One region of the Cupriavidus nantongensis genome, then DNA from elsewhere that is predicted to be linked to it. Evidence: predicted binding sites of a transcription regulator. Region 1 holds the regulator's gene; each other region holds the start of a gene.
The links. Region 1 encodes sigma-54, which starts transcription at its own class of promoters, with help from an activator protein. Its sites were predicted from a motif close to TGGCANGNAANCTGCTTT; they were not measured.

Region 1 (3,275 bases):
ACCACGTCGTTCTACATGATCGTCGGCCTGGTGGCGCTGGACGAAGGCGACATCGTGCTCGACGGCGACCACATCAGCGGCCTGCCGATTCACGAGCGCGCGCGCATGGGGCTGTCGTACCTGCCGCAGGAAGCCTCGGTGTTCCGCAAGCTCAACGTCGAGGAAAACATCCGCGCAGTGCTCGAGCTGCAGATCGACAAGGGCAAGCCGCTGGCCAAGGCCGAGATCGAGCGCCGCCTCGATGCGCTGCTCGACGACCTGCAGATCGCGCACCTGCGCAACAACCCGGCGCTGTCGCTGTCCGGCGGCGAGCGCCGCCGCGTCGAAATCGCGCGCGCGCTGGCGTCGTCGCCGCGCTTCATCCTGCTCGACGAACCGTTCGCCGGCGTCGATCCGATCGCGGTGGGCGAGATCCAGCGCATCGTCAGCTTCCTGAAGGCGCGCAATATCGGCGTGCTGATCACCGACCACAACGTGCGCGAGACGCTCGGCATCTGCGACCACGCCTACATCATCAGCGAAGGCACGGTGCTGGCCGCGGGCCAGCCCGAAGAGATCATCGCCAACGACGCCGTGCGGCGCGTCTACCTGGGCGAGAACTTCCGCATGTGACAAGCTGGCGGCCCGGCGCGGGCCGCCATGGCTGCATGGCAGGGAGAGCCAGCGGCGATCACGGCGCATCAGCGATAGCAATTTCCGTTCCAACATCGGAAAGATGCGCATAAAATAGGTCGCATGAAACCGTCGCTACAGCTCCGCCTCTCCCAGCACCTGGCCCTGACCCCGCAGCTGCAACAGTCGATCCGGCTGCTGCAGCTTTCCACGCTGGAACTGCAGCAGGAAGTCGAACAGGCGCTGACGGAAAACCCGCTGCTCGAGCGGGAGAACGACTGGATCGAAAGCCCGCTGCGCGTGGCCGCCGACGGCTCGGTCAACTTGCAAAGCGCGCCCGCGCCCGCCCCCGCCGAGCCCCAGGGCAATGGCGACGCCCGCACCGAAGGCGCCGCCGATGACGGCTACGGCGACAACAGCAGCGGCGACGACTACAGCAACGGCGACTGGAGCCTGGACGACTTCGCCCGCCGCCCGCAAGGCGACGAGGACGAAAAGACGCCGATGCAGCTGCGCGATGCCGAGCCCACGCTGCGCGAATACCTGATGGAGCAGTTGACGCCGCTGAAGATCTCGGCGCGCGACAAGGGGCTCGCCATCTTCCTGATCGAATCGCTCGACGACGATGGCTACCTGAGCGCATCGCTCGAAGAGATCTGCGCGGAGCTGCCCGAAGAACTCGAGTTCGACCCCGACGAAGTCCACGCCATCCTGACGCTGCTGCAGAGCTTCGATCCGCCCGGCGTGGGCGCGCGCAACGCGGCCGAATGCCTGGCGCTGCAATTGCGCCGCCTGACGCACCCGCAGCGCGAACTGGCGCTGACCATCGTCACCCATCACCTGGAACTTCTTGCGGTACGCGACTACACGCGGCTGAAGAAGGCCCTGCAGGTCGATGAAGTCGCGCTCAAGGCCGCGCATGACCTGATCCGCTCGCTGGCGCCCTACCCGGGCCACGCGTACAGCCGCCCCGAGGCCGACTTCGTCGTGCCCGATGTGTTCGTGCGCAAGAGCGGTGGCGGCTGGATCGCGCAGCTCAATCCGGATGTGATGCCGAGGCTGCGCATCAATGATATGTATGCCCAGATCCTGCGTGGCGCCAAGGGCGAAACCGGCACCGCGGGGCTGCAGCAGAAGCTGCAGGAGGCGCGCTGGCTGATCAAGAACATCCAGCAAAGGTTCGACACGATCCTGCGGGTTTCGCAGGCCATTGTCGAGCGTCAAAAGAACTTTTTCACCCACGGTGAAATCGCCATGCGCCCCTTGGTTTTGCGGGAGATTGCCGATACACTGGGTTTACACGAGTCAACCATCTCCCGGGTGACGACCAATAAATACATGGCCACGCCGATGGGTACTTTCGAACTGAAGTACTTCTTCGGCAGCCACGTGTCCACCGAGACCGGTGGCGCGGCTTCATCAACGGCCATCCGCGCCTTGATCAAGCAACTGATAGGAGCCGAAGACCCGAGGAATCCCCTTTCCGACAGTCGCATCGCCGAACTGCTGGGCGAACAGGGCTTCGTTGTCGCGCGCCGCACCGTCGCCAAGTATCGTGAAGCCTTGAAAATCCCCGCAGTCAATCTCCGCAAGTCTTTGTAGCCGAGCCCACCGCCTGCCTGGTGAGGCTCTTTCAGAAGGAGAAGCGCTATGAACTTCAAGATCAGTGGACACCACCTGGACATCACGCCGCCTCTGCGTGAGTACGTGGAAACGAAGCTGGAGCGAATCGTCAGGCATTTCGATCAAGTCATTGGCGTTAGCGTGCTGCTCTCTGTCGACAATCACAAGGAAAAGGACCGGCGTCAGTACGCGGAAATCAATCTGCATCTCAAGGGCAAGGACATCTTTGTCGAAGCGCATCATGAAGACCTGTATGCGGCGATCGACGCACTCGTCGACAAGCTGGACCGTCAGGTGATTCGCTACAAGGATCGCGTGCAAGGCCACGACCGCGAAGCGGTCAAGTACCAGATGGCCGCAGCGCAAATGCAGCAATAAACCCGTGCCCGGCAGCCCCGCAGAGGGCTGCTGAACCAGGATTCCACAGGCAAGCCGCGCCGCGAAGCGCGGCTTTTTTGCGCCCCGGGGGCGGTGCCGGCTGTGGCAGCGGAGCAAACCTTGTCACGCATGGGAGCCCGAAATGTTCGCAAGCGCAGCGCCAAGGTGTATGCTGCGCCATACAAAGAGAGAGAAATCGTGGCCGCATCCGCTGGCGCTGCACCGCACAAGGCAGGGGTAGCCGCTGCTCTATAATGGGCCGGACGTCCCCCCGCCCGCAGCGGCAGGGAGCCAGCCGCTGCCCGGCGGAACGATCCGCCCGCTAACTGAAATCCTGCGCATCGCCCATGAATCGTTTGGCCAAATTGCTGCCACCCGGCAACATCACCCTCGACGTCAGCGTCACCAGCAAGAAACGTGTGTTCGAGCAGGCCGGGCTCCTCTTCGAGAACAACCATGGCGTGGCGCGCGCCATCGTCACCGACAACCTGTTCGCGCGCGAGTCGCTGGGCTCGACCGGACTGGGCGCCGGCGTGGCGATCCCGCACGGGCGCATCAAGGGCCTGAAGCAGCCGCTGGCCGCGTTCATGCGCCTGGCCGAGCCGATTCCGTTCGAATCGCCGGACGGCAAGCCGGTTTCGCTGCTGATCTTTCTTCTGGTG
Region 2 (3,275 bases), 180 kb from region 1:
GCGGCCTGCCCCGCCGCATCGGCCTGCGCATGCTGGCGGAACCAGAAGCGCGGCATCGGCAACGCCTGACGGCCTTCGCTGCTGGCATATTCGCGCGCTTCGGCGCGGCGATAGTCCTGCCACATGGAGCCCAGCACCACTGCGGCCACCGCGACAAACGCGAGCATCAGCCCGCGCGCCACCGGCAACGGCACACGCCAGCGGGCAAAGCCCGACGGCTCCAGCCACCCCAGCATGAAGCAGAACGGCAGGAAGAAATACAGGTAATGCAGCGGGTATTCCAGCATCGAATGCGCGCACAGCATCGCCAGCCAGGCCAGCACCAGCACCGTCTGCCTGCGCTCTTCGGCATCGCCCTGCCACAAGCGCACCCGCACCACCCGCCACAGCCACGCCAGCAAAATCACGCCGACGCCGGCGGTGCCGACGATGCCGGTCTTGGCCAGCAAATCGAGGATCGCGTTGTGGGCGTGCAGCGACATCTCGACCTTCACGCCGACCTGATCGAGTTGCTGGAATTGCGCCCAGCCGAACTCGCCCCAGCCGACACCGAACCACGGATGGGCGCGGAACATGGCGATGGCGTGCGCCCACAGCGCGCCCCGCGCAGAGATCTGGTCTTCGGCTTCGAGCTGGGCGATGGTGTCGAACAGGCGCCAGTCGAAGGCCTGCCCTGCGGCCTTGATCGTGGGTTGCAGTATCAAGAGCATCGCCACCATGGCAACGGCAGCGACGACCAGTCCAACCGGGCGCTGCATCGGATCCGGACCGCGGCGCTCGCCTCGGGCCAGCCATGCCGCGATCAACGCGTAGCACGCGGCAAGGCCCACATGCAGCACGCCGGTACGCGAGCCGGACAGCACGATGCCGCTTTCCAGCAAGGCCACCGCAGCGAGCCACATCGGGAAACGCAAACGTCCGCGCGACGCCAGCCACACCGACGCGACCAGCGCCAGGCCGTGGACGGTGGCCTGGTGGTTGGGCTGGTTCAGGTTGCCCCAGAGGCGGCGGTTGGTGTCGTAGAAGTAGGTGGAGACGAGGCCGAAGGAGCGGGGTTCCAGGTGGAACAACTGCACCCATTGCGACACGGTACCCAGCAGGCCCGCGATCAGCAGCGCAATGGCAAGGGCGTCACCAGTATCCGATTCGCTGCCAGACTGCGTGCGGCGGTACCACCATGCCCCGGATGCCACGGCGGCGCCGAGCGACAGCGTCAGGACCGTCATCAGGCGGCTGCCGGAAAAGTCGGCGTGTCCCAGGCTCGCGAAGATCAGGCTGACGAGGACAAGCCACAAGAAAAGCTGTGAAATTAGCGGTAGCGATGCGGATGACGTCGCGGTCGTCGTCACCGGCCTGCGGGTTGCTTGAAATGCAACGGCAGCAACCGCGGCAATGCCGCACAGCGCAGCGGCCCATTCACCGTAAAACGTGGCTAGCGGCAGCGTGTGTCTGGAGACCAGCAGCGGGATGACGATTGCTGCGATGAGGGCAGCCGACGGGAGGGTTATCCGGGACGGCGGCATTGAGGCGCCTGGTTTGGGGAAAGGCGCATGATAGCTTGGGCGCGAGGCAAAGAAAAAGCGCCCGAAGGCGCTTTCGTTACAGCATCTAGAGAATTTAGATACCGGTCTGGGCACGCGTGCAGGTTGCTCCCGTCGTCGCCCCAGTCCAAACGATCGAGTTCGCGTTGCTGGTGCCGGTAAGAGTTACTACACAACCGTTTGCTGCACCCAAGTTGTTTGCCGTCGCGGTCAACTCAATAGTAGTCGTGGTCGCGGTTGGGGCAGTCGGCGCACCCGCGCCAAACAGCAGAGTAACACCAGCCGGAGCCGGTACAGCCGGGTAACCGGTCGCAGCGGTAAGCTGGGCAAGCGTTCCACATGCGGTCAAGTTACCACCGGACACTTGTGCACATTGTGCAATTGCTTGCTTCAGCGGGGCAATTTCCGTGAGCGGGCTCGACCAGCGCGACCGCGTCACATAGTCCTGATACTGCGGAATCGCAATCGCCGCCAAGATACCAATGATCGCCACCACGATCATCAGTTCAATCAGCGTAAAACCCTTCTGGACGCGGCGGCCCAGCTTCTTCAGTTTTTGTACCCGTTGCATGATTTGACCCCTCGAAGAGATTTTGGTTAAGCGTTGCACGTCTTCGGTTTCGTGACGCGGGGACGATTGAGCAGCAAGCGTGCCAGGCGCATCCCCCATCGGTAGGGGGTCAAAAGCGACAAATTTCGTCACCCGTCGGGGTGACGCTTGCCGCTTGCGCCAAAAATTGTCACCTGGGACCGCTACCACAGGCAAGCGCGACAAAAAGTGCGATCACTCACATGAGTTAGTTGGCAGGGGCACCGACACACGCGGCGCTCCGCTCAACGAAAAAGGGCGGCCAGCAGGCCGCCCTTCCGTTCCATGCTGACTCTCGTCAGGCCGTCTGTGCCGACCGGCGGCTCAGCAGCTTACCGATGATCACCACCAGGATCGCGCCGGCGGCGCCGAAGACCAGGTGGGCGTGCGGCACGTGGACTTCGAACCAGGCGGCGTCGACCGGGTCGCTGACCAGCATCTCGCCGGCGAGATAGCCGAGCAGCGCGGCGCCCAGCACGATGATGACCGGGAAGCGCTCCATCACCTTGAGCAGGATGGTGCTGCCGAACACGATCAGCGGAATCGACAGGCCCAGGCCGACGATCAGCAGCAGCAGCTGGCTGCCTTCCGGCCCCTTCTGCGCGGCGGCGGCCACGGCGACCACGTTGTCGAGCGACATCACCAGGTCGGCGATCAGGATGGTGCGGATCGCGGCCCAGATATTGTCCTTGGCGTCATGGCCGTCTTCGTCGTCCTCGCCGGTCAGCAGCTGCACGCCGATGTAGACCAGCAGCACGGCGCCGATGATCTTCAGGTAAGGCAGGCTCAGCAGCTTGACCGCGGCCACGGTCAGCACCACGCGCATGATGATGGCGGCGGCGCTGCCCCAGAAGATGGCTTTCTTCTGCTGGGCGGGCGGCAGGTTGCGCGAGGCGAGCGCGATCACCACCGCGTTGTCGCCGGACAGGACGATATTGGTCAGGATGATCGATCCCAACGCAATCCAGAAAGTGGTGGAAGACAGCAGTTCCACGGGGAGGCTCCTCGAGTTCTATGTGGTGGTGCGCCCCGTCATCTGACGGGTTTTCGGATGTCTGAAGGCGCAGACATGACTGTTTAACCGATGAACCTTTCGATTAGATTTCAATCTTGTAATGTTCAGGGCCATCATGGCGCGTGAATCA
Region 3 (3,275 bases), on a different contig from region 1:
CCGATTTCGCGCACGGTTCCGGTCACGCCGCCGATGGTGACGAAGTCGCCCACCTTGAACGGCCGCAGTACCACCAGGAAGGCGCCCGCGGCGAAGTTTGCCATCAGCCCCGACCAGGCCATGCCGATGGCCACGCCGGCAGCGGCGATCAGCGCGGCAAAGGTGGTGGTCTGGATGCCGAAGTAGCCGAGGATGCCGATCACCAGCACCACGTTCAGCGTCACGGTGACGATGGAACCGACATAGCGCAGCAGCGTCGGATCGACCTTCTGCTTGCCCAGCGCATTCTGCACCAGGCGCACGACAAAGTGGATCAGCCAGCGGCCAATGACCCAGAAGGCGAGGGCCGCCAGGATCTTGACGCCGAATTCGGTGGCGTAGGAGACCACCAGGGTCTTGAGGTTGTCGAAGGTAGAGGCGTCCATCGGCTTATTCCTTTCGTGTTGGCGTGACCGGCCGGCCGCCGGCCCAACATCCCCCAAACCAGCCGGCTGCGGCGTGCGAGCCCCTGCGCGTTGCGCGCAATGACCGGGCACGGCAATTATTGAGAGGCCGTGCGCGGAAGCGCAAGCAAATAATTGTTAAGACAAGGCGCGTTACACGGCTCGCCGGTTTATATCGGAAAGCCTTTGGCGGGTATTACCAGTTGGTTTCGCGCTCGGGGGTCGCGGAAATGCGGTGCAGCGTCAGGTCGGCGCCGTTGAACTCGCCCTCGGCGTCTAGGCGGATGCCTACCAGCCGCTTCAGCGTGCCGTAGACCAGCGTGCCGCCGGCCAGTGCGACCACGATGCCAAGCAAGGTGCCGAGCAACTGCGCGCCAAGCGATACCCCGCCAAGTCCCCCCAGCGCCTTCGCGCCGAAGATGCCCGCGGCAATGCCGCCCCAGGCGCCGCACAGCCCGTGCAGCGGCCACACGCCCAGCACATCGTCGATATGCCATTTGTTTTGCGCCAGCGTGAACATATAGACGAACAGCGCGCCGGCCACGGCGCCGGTCACCAGGGCGCCCAGTGGATGCATCAGGTCCGAGCCCGCGCATACCGCCACGAGGCCGGCCAGCGGCCCGTTGTAGACGAAGCCCGGATCGTTGCGCCCGGCCAGCCAGGCAGCGAGCGTACCGCCGGCCATCGCCATCAGAGAATTGATCGCAACCAGGCCGCTGATCTTGTCGACGGTCTGCGCGCTCATGACGTTGAAGCCGAACCAGCCCACCGCCAGAATCCAGGCGCCCAGCGCCAGGAACGGGATGTTCGAGGGCGGATGCGCGCTGATGCGGCCGTCATTCTGATAGCGGCCGCGGCGCGCGCCCAGCAGCAGCACCGCCGGCAGCGCAATCCAGCCGCCCAGCGCATGCACCACCACCGAACCGGCAAAGTCGTGGAAGGGCGCGCCGGCCACGCGCGCGATCCAGTCCTGCACGCCGTAGCGCTGGTTCCACACCATGCCCTCGAAAAACGGGTAGACAAAACCCACCAGCACGAAGGTGGCGACCAGCTGCGGATTGAAACGCGAGCGTTCGGCAATACCGCCCGAGATAATCGCCGGAATCGCCGCGGCAAAGGTCGCCAGGAAAAAGAACTTGACCAGCTCATAACCGTTCTTCTGGGCCAGGGTTTCGGCGCCGGCAAAGAACTGCACCCCGTAGGCAATGGTGTAGCCGATAAAGAAATAGGCGATGGTGGAAACCGCGAAATCCACCAGGATCTTTACCAGCGCATTGACCTGGTTCTTCTTGCGCACCGTGCCGAGTTCGAGGAACGCAAAGCCGGCGTGCATGGCCAGCACCATGATGGCGCCCAGCAGGATAAACAGCGCGTCGGTGCCGGTCTTCCAGTTGTCCATAGTGACCTCATGCTCAAAATGGGCGCACCAGTACGCAAAAAGCGTTCCACTGACCGCTGCATCCTGGTGCCGCTTGCACCGTGCCGGGTAAAAAACCGCACCGGCCTGCCGCATGCGGCCGATTCCCCGGGAACTCCGTGCCGTCGGAACGCTGCCGGCAGCCGGGCACCTCTGCGCCCGAATGGAACCGACAAGGTGCGTCCGGTGATCCGTTGTGGTGCGTCGCCCCATTTGGGGGAATCTGTCCTATGCTGTTTAGTTTTGAGGGCCCGATTTCGGGCGACTGCTCCCGGCCCGGCAAAATGCGGCGCCTGGCAAGCGCGAACAGCAGTGGAAATTGCCCGCTAACCGGCCTCAAGCAAGGATTTGCGGGTTTTTTTGTCGCATTGGTGCCACTGGGGATTGCTCAACGCGCGAAGGGCAGATTAGACTGCGCCGATCGATGGCCTGCCGCCAGGCACGCCCATCGGTGACGACGACCAACAAGGGAAATCAGCCATGAATAAAGGTGAACTGGTATAGGCCATCGCCGCGGAAGCAGAATTGAGCAATGCCGCCGCCGAGCGTGCGCTCAACGCAGCGCTGGACAGTATCAAGAAGGCAGTGGCAAAGGGCGATTCTGTAACGCTGGTGGGTTTTGGCAGCTTCAGCGCCGGCAAGCGCGCTGCCCGTACCGGCCGCAATCCGCGCACCGGCGAAACCATCAAGATTCCGGCCGCCAAGACGGTCAAGTTCTCGGCAGGCCAGGGTTTCAAGGACGCCGTGAACAAGAAAAAGTAAGCAGTTTGCGTCCATAGCGAAAGAAGCGGCCTGGCAGGCCGCTTTTTTTGCGCCCGATGCGCCGGATGCGCCGGATGCGCCGGCAGACCGGTCGCCGACGCCGCGCCATCCCCGCCATCAACGGCGCGGCGATCCGGGTTAAACTGCCGGCGCCCGCAGCCGGCAATCCCGCCCCCGCAATCTTCGTATCCCGCATCATGAATGACCTGTCCCACCAGCTTTCCATGACCGTGCTGATGACGCCCGACATGGCCAACTTTTCCGGCAACGTCCACGGCGGCACCATCCTCAAGTACCTGGACATGGTGGCGTATGCCTGCGCCAGCCGCTACGCCGGCCGCTACGTGGTCACGCTGTCGGTGGACCAGGTGGTGTTCCGCCAGCCAATCCATGTGGGCGAGCTGGTGACCTTCCTGGCATCGGTCAACTACACCGGCCGCAGCTCGATGGAGATCGGCATCAAGGTGGTGACCGAGAACATCCGCAGCAAGCTGGTGCGCCATACCAACAGCTGCTATTTCACCATGGTGGCGGTGGACGACAACGGCAGCCCCGCCGAGGTGCCGCCGCTGGAGCCGCGCGACGAGGTCGAGCGCCAGCGCTTTGCCGCCGCGCAGCAGCGCCGCGCGCTGCGCCAGGAAATGGAAAAGCGC

Region 2: a site for sigma-54 is predicted at 2,180-2,197, ahead of A2G96_RS32185 (pilin). Genes of this name have one in related genera too.
Region 3: a site for sigma-54 is predicted at 1,874-1,891, ahead of A2G96_RS26500 (ammonium transporter). Genes of this name have one in related genera too.

What each region holds. Positions count from the first base shown of each region.
Region 1 is NZ_CP014844.1:670,438-673,712, reverse strand. Features, by position in the region: gene lptB (LPS export ABC transporter ATP-binding protein) at 1-612, shown strand, start outside; gene A2G96_RS03060 (RNA polymerase factor sigma-54) at 736-2,214, shown strand; gene hpf (ribosome hibernation-promoting factor, HPF/YfiA family) at 2,263-2,613, shown strand; gene A2G96_RS03050 (PTS sugar transporter subunit IIA) at 2,961-3,275, shown strand, end outside.
Region 2 is NZ_CP014844.1:853,881-857,155, reverse strand. Features, by position in the region: gene A2G96_RS03915 (PglL family O-oligosaccharyltransferase) at 1-1,523, opposite strand, end outside; gene A2G96_RS32185 (pilin) at 1,618-2,112, opposite strand; gene A2G96_RS03910 (TerC family protein) at 2,429-3,124, opposite strand.
Region 3 is NZ_CP014845.1:1,193,683-1,196,957, reverse strand. Features, by position in the region: gene A2G96_RS26505 (mechanosensitive ion channel family protein) at 1-425, opposite strand, end outside; gene A2G96_RS26500 (ammonium transporter) at 640-1,842, opposite strand; gene A2G96_RS26495 (HU family DNA-binding protein) at 2,368-2,622, shown strand; gene A2G96_RS26490 (acyl-CoA thioesterase) at 2,820-3,275, shown strand, end outside.